2 regions of the Fundicoccus sp. Sow4_H7 genome follow, and region 1 is predicted to be linked to the other one. Evidence: a T-box and tRNA genes for the amino acid it is inferred to sense, from the RefSeq annotation. Region 1 holds a T-box; the other holds one or more tRNA genes.
What was found. The T-box of region 1 lies ahead of leuS (leucine--tRNA ligase). A T-box ahead of a tRNA ligase gene usually reads a tRNA of that ligase, here a tRNA-Leu.
Positions count from the first base shown of each region.

Region 2: it encodes a tRNA-Leu, which carries the amino acid that the T-box ahead of leuS (leucine--tRNA ligase) is inferred to sense. The anticodon was not compared.

Region 1 is NZ_JBQKME010000004.1:65,029-68,466, forward strand. Features, by position in the region: gene ACTQ54_RS05520 (LysM peptidoglycan-binding domain-containing protein) at 1-1,713, shown strand, start outside; T-box leader at 1,761-1,973, shown strand; gene leuS (leucine--tRNA ligase) at 2,039-3,438, shown strand, end outside.
Region 2 is NZ_JBQKME010000001.1:192,590-196,027, reverse strand. Features, by position in the region: gene ACTQ54_RS00755 (hypothetical protein) at 1-399, opposite strand, end outside; tRNA gene ACTQ54_RS00750 (tRNA-Leu) at 1,666-1,747, opposite strand; gene ACTQ54_RS00745 (S66 family peptidase) at 1,852-2,925, opposite strand; gene ACTQ54_RS00740 (Tex family protein) at 2,953-3,438, opposite strand, start outside.

The DNA.
Region 1 (3,438 bases):
GCTAGCAATAATCTATATGCATCTGTCATGATTGCACAAGCTGCTTTGGAAACAGGCTGGGGTAATAGTACATTAGCTCAAGCACCTTACAATAATTTATTCGGAATTAAAGGTATTTATAATGGAAATTCCGTTGACATGAACACACTTGAAGATGATGGGACAGGTTCTTATTATGGCATTGTCGATTCATTTAAAATGTATCCTTCAATTGCGGAATCTTTAGCTGATTATGCTGATGTTATTATTGGCACAGGGTCACAATGGCGAGCTGAATTCTATTCAGGAGCTCGTTATAGCAATACGACCTCTTATCAAGATGCAACAGCACATTTAACAGGTCGGTATGCTACAGATACGCGCTACGGCAGTAAATTAAATCAGATTATTGAAGAAAATAACTTAACGCAATATGATATGATTCGCGAGGGGACCACACCGGTAGTGACAAATCCACCTGCTGAAGCAGTAACCCCGCCAAGCAATGGTAAAACTTACCGTGTTGTTGCAGGTGACACTTACTGGTCATTGGCGAAAAGATTTGGTATAACCGTAGCGGCTTTACAAAGCGCGAACAACGCAACAAATTCAAACCTTTTAATTGGAATGACATTAAATATCCCTGTTGCTGGCGCTGAACAAGGTGGGAATGAAACAACCACTCCTGAAGTTGAAACCCCAGTAACGCCAACACAACCTGAAGATAATAAAACAGAAACGCCAACAACGAGTTCAAATGTCTATGTTGTTAAATCTGGCGATACCTTCTGGTCTATTTCTAAAAAATATGGAACAACTGTTGCGAATTTATATGCTTTAAATGGTACAACTTCTAGTGCATTGCGCGTTGGACAAGCCATTAAAGTCCCTGGACAAGCTGATCCAACAACTAAACCAGAAGAAAATAATGCGAATCAAAACAATAATAACAATAGTAATAATGGTAACAACAACCAAAATAATAATACGCCAACACCAACACAACCAACAGCTAATACCTATACCGTTAAAGCTGGTGATACCTATTGGGCCTTGGCACAACGTTTTGGGACGACAGTTGCTAGTTTACAACAATTAAATGGTACAACATCAAGCAATTTAAGTGTTGGACAAAGTCTAAAAGTTCCATCAACGACATCGAATAGCAATGGAAATAATAGTAACCAATCGAATAATAGCAACAACAATTCAAATACCCCAACGAAACCAGTTGAAAACAAACCTACCGTTCCAAGTAACAACAATACCAATGGTTCATATGTTGTCAAAGCTGGCGATACTTATTGGGCAATTGCTAATCGTTATAATACAACCGTTGCAAACTTGCAAAGCTTAAACAATGCTACTAGTTCACTCTTATCTGTTGGTCAAACATTAGTTGTTCCAACTCAATCAACAATTGTTACTACACCAACTGTTACTGCACCAACTGAAAACAAGCTTGAAACAGTAACGCCAGTTGAAGAAGTTGTCACAGAAGTTGAAGAAACTGTTGTTGAAACGGCTACTCCAGAAGTGGTTGTTGAAACGGCTACTCCAGAAGTGGTTGAGGAAACAATAACTGAAGATGTGGCTGAAGTAGTCCAACAACATACGGTCAAAGCTGGTGAAACACTTTATTCTATCGCAAAACGTTATAACTTAAATGTTTATGATCTAATTGCACAAAATGGTGGAACAGTTATTCGTATTGGACAAGTGATTAGCTGGTAAGCGACTTGAAAGAATGCTAAAAGCATGATATGGTAATCAAGAATTAAATAATAAACTGTAGTAGAAATAGTAGGAAGTCATCCAGTAATAGAGAGCTTATGTGTGGTGGAAATAAGTCTGGAAAGCTTTTGAACTCATCTATGTTGGGCTATTTTGAATAAAGTAGAAATAGACGCTTAAGCTGTGTTATAGCTACTGAGGTAAATAAGTTTAGGTTATTTACGAACATAGGTGGTACCGTGCATGATTGCGCCCTATATTATTTAGTTTAACTAGATAATGTAGGGTTATTTTTATAGAGATATTTATTTTATGGAGGAAGAAAATGACTTATCAACATCGAATTATTGAATCAAAATGGCAGCAATATTGGGAAGACAAAAATATTTTTAAAACAGAAGACCGAGGGGTAGATTATCCTTCGTATTATGTTTTAGATATGTTTCCTTATCCATCAGGTAAAGGTTTACATGTTGGGCATGCCAAACCTTATACAGCGACTGATATTATTGCTCGTATGAAACGTGCGCAAGGTTATGATGTTTTGCATCCAATGGGATGGGATGCTTTTGGATTACCGGCTGAGCAATATGCTTTGGATACAGGGAATGATCCAGCGGTATTTACTGAGGAAAACATTCAGACTTTTAAACGTCAAATCAATGAGTTAGGTTTTTCTTACGATTGGGATCGTGAAGTGAATACAACGGATCCAGATTTTTATAAATGGACGCAGTGGATATTTATTCAATTGCTTGAAAAAGGTTTGGCATACCAAACAGATGTGATGGTTAACTGGTGTCCAGCTCTTGGAACGGTTTTAGCCAATGAAGAAGTTGTTGATGGGGTTTCAGAACGTGGGGGGCATCCTGTGTTCCGTAAACCAATGCGTCAATGGGTATTGAAAATTACAGAATATGCGGATCGTTTGTTAGAAGATTTAGAAGAGTTAGATTGGCCTGAAAGTCTAAAAGAAATGCAACGTAATTGGATTGGAAAGTCTGAAGGTGCTTTGATTAACTTCCCAGTTGTTGGTAAAGATCAAATTATTCAAACTTATACAACCAGACCGGATACGCTTTTTGGTACGTCGTATATTGTAGTGGCTCCTGAGGGAGATTTGGCTAAAGGATTGATTACGCCAGATCAAGAAGAAGAAGCATTAGCCTACATTAGCCAAGTAGAGTCTAAATCAGAATTAGAGAGAACGTCATTGACGAAGGAAAAAACTGGTGTGTTCTCAGGTTCTTATGTTATCAATCCTGCAACGAATGAAGAAATTCCCGTTTGGATTGCTGAATATGTAATCGCATCTTATGGAACAGGAGCGGTAATGGGGTCTGCTGGTCATGACAGCCGTGACTTTGAGTTTGCGACTAAATTTAATTTACCAATTATTGAAATTATTGATGCGGGTGAACAAGGACTGCCTTATTTGGAAGATGGCATTCATGTGAACTCTGAATTTTTAAATGGTTTAAATTCAGAAGAAGCGATTACGAAAATGATTGATTGGTTGGAAGAAAATAACCATGGGGAGCGGCAAATTAATTACCGTCTGCGTGACTGGGTCTTCTCAAGACAACGTTATTGGGGTGAGCCAATTCCTGTTATTCACTGGGAAGATGGTACAACAACCGCTGTTCCAGAAGAAGAATTGCCTTTACTTTTACCAGTGACCGACAAAATCCAACCAAGTGGAACGGGTGAATCACCACTTGCTAA
Region 2 (3,438 bases), on a different contig from region 1:
TTGAATTTCGTCTATTCGACTGCCGATCGGACGGTTAGAACCTTGAATTTCGTCTATTCGACTGCCAATCGGACGGTTTGAACCTCGACTTTCGTCTATTCGACTGACAATCTGACAGTTTGAGCCTTGAATTTCGTCTATTCGACTGCCAATCGGACAGTTTGAGCCTCGTATTTCGTCTATTCGACTGACAATCGGACGGTTTGAACCTTGAATTTCGTCTATTCGACTGCCAATCGGACAGTTTGAGCCTCGACTTTCGTCTATTCGACTGACAATCTGACGGTTAGAACCTTGAATTTCGTCTATTCTCCTGACAATCTGACAGTTTGAGCCTTGACTTTCGTCTATTCTCTTGCCAAAAACTATCCTGACACCAACCTGCCCTGTTAGATACATCCTCTTGCTAACGCGGAAGGAATGATTTCACGCCAAATGTATATTGCAAATTAAAACCACTCATTTTTCAGATAAATTGCAATAAAAAACTGACTACTAAAATTTTGTAAAAATGAAGCGATTTGACGAATGCGACATACCTTTTTGATTTACCTATAACGCGTTTAACAAACTCATGAAATCTTTTACAACTTTTAATACCACCTAAACTAAATAATATTTTCTTTATGACTTAATTAACTGAATTATAAATCAAACAACAAAAAAAGCAAAAAAATTCCGGACAAAATCCAGCATTTTTCATTACATTGATTTAGTTTTTATATCAAATTTTTTAAGAGTTCATCCATTTGAGATGTGAATATCTCAAAAATATAATTGATTCTTTTATCTGAAAATCCAACACTTGGATTGTAATCAGCTTAATTTTTATATCCTTTAAAATCCATCATTAAACTACATAATTTATTTCATTCATTTTTATCTAATAAATCTGTTTTTTCTTTTTTATTTTTGAATATTTTTTTCATGCGAATCTCTACTAAAAGAATGGTCAGATAGACCAAAATGTCCATTTTAATTTCTTATTTTATGAAAATAAGCGTAGTACATTCTGCTCACTGCTGTCCTATATACAGATTCTCTTAAATGACTCTCAATATCTTCAATATTTTCAATCAGTTGATTAGCATGTTTTTATAATCATTCCAATCAAACATAAATTAACCACCTATCAAGAAATGAATATCATTTAATTCACTTGTTTCTTCCTTAACAGAATTGAAAATAGCTAGATTTTCATTGAATGTTAAATTCTCATCGTATAAAGTAACGTATATTCCACTTTCATTTCGAAATTGTTCAACAATATATCCTTCAAAATTGTTTCGATAATGATTTCTAAATACGAAAGCTGATCTAGCTTTATTAATTGTTCTTCAGAATATTATTCACCAAAATATTCCTTCAATGATTCCTCTTCAATTGAGCCATTTCCAAATGATTATTCCCAAGCTTCAATTCAATTACCTCCTCAACTCCACAAGACAACTTCACCTAGTGAATCTTTTCACTTCAATCCACTTTCATACTAACATTTTAACACTCGAAACACTAACAAAATATAAATATTTCTTATCCAATCTCAATGCAAAAAAGCCCACAAACATCGACTTTGAGGTGACCCCCGAAAGTTAGAGTTAAAAATCCAACTTTCGGGGTGCACTACACTTACCGACATTCATAGGCTTTTCACATAAATATTAATGCGGTCGATGGGACTTGAACCCACACGAACATTGTTCACTACCCCCTCAAGATAGCGCGTCTGCCATTCCGCCACGACCGCGGGACTGGAAAGGTGCCTTACGAGCACAACCTTAATTGTACTTTATAAAGCGCCAGCTTGTCAATCAGCAATCGCCCCAAAAGCAGAAACAAACTACAAACCACTCACGCAAACATTCCTTCAAGCATTTCCAAATGTTTTTTCTCGCAATCCAAGACAGCCTGCAAACCGTAGGGCAATACAGCGCGTGGATATGCATGACCGAAATTCATATTGTACAAAATCGGTAAATCTTCATCGGCAGTCACTTCAAGCAAGACCGTCTTATATTCCTCGTAATAGACATTGTTTTGCGGCTTACCTACAATTAAACCACTAACTTGCTCAAAAATCCCCCATTCCTTAAATCGCATTAACATCTTGCGAAACAAAGCAGGTTCCGGCTTTTCTTCACTCGTTTCAAAAAAGAACAACTTCCCTTTCCACTCATCCACTTCTGGAAACAGCCGATAACGTTTGCTAACCACCGCTTGGTCTGGATAACGTTCGCCTTCCAGCAATTCATACAAACTTTCCAGGCAACCTCCTAGCAAAGCCCCTTGAATCCGTCCTTCGCCTCGCAAGACTTCATGTCCCTGCAATTCTTCATGTGACACACGCTGGACGCCCAATTCAGCGACAGAAAAATCAGTCCGTTCTTCGTACCAAATCGAACTCGATTCAATAACGTAAGGCGATTCGTCCCCGAAATAACGTTCAAAAGTTTGCCGACTATAAGGCAACATCTCCGGTCCCAACTCAGCCAAGTCATTGAGAAAATTAAGCCCGTAAAAACTCACCATTCCTAAGCGGTAAAACATTAAATGATTGACAGTTGTATCCGAAAATCCAGTGAAAAGCTTTGGCTGCTTAACGACCGCCTCAACAAATTCCGCATCTTCCAGCAAAAACTCAGTCAAACGATAAGTGTCGTCTCCACCAATGCTACAAATAATCCCTTTAATTTCTTCATCCAAAAAAGCAGCTTTTAAATCTTCAGCGCGTTTTTGGGGATATTTATTTAAAAAATCGATGCCTTTCAGGGCATTCGGCATCACAACCGGCTCAAGGCCGAAGGCCCGCAGGCGCTCCAAACCTAAAGCGAGTTGATGCTGGGACGATTCCTCCCCCAACACCCCACTGGACAAACTCACAATCGCAACTTTATCCCCTTTTTGCAAAGCCTTCACTTTTTGCATTCAAGCCCACCCCTAATAAATATCTCTTTATTTCTTCGTAAATACACGTTTTAAACCAATTCTCTGTGCTTTCTTATCCACTGATAATACTTCGATGTCAACAATATCACCAACGGCAACGGCTTCCGACGGATGTTTAATAAACTGCTTAGATAATTTCGAAATATGAATCAAGCCGTCTTCTTTCACACCGATGTCAACGAAGGCACCAAAGTCCACCACATTACGGACAACCCCTTGTAATTGCATGCCCACTTCCAAGTCGTCAATCGTTAAAACATCCGAACGTAAAATCGGAGCGTCCTGTTGGTCACGAATATCGTGTAGCGGATTTTTTAATCCTTCAATAATATCGTTTAAGGTTTCTTCACCAATCGCATGTTGAGCAATGAAAGCTACCCGATCTAATTGATTCAATTTCACAATCGCTTCGTCACTTCCGATTTCCTCAACATCAAGATTCAATTGATCCAATACCGCCATGGCAGTCGGATAAGATTCAGGGTGAATGCT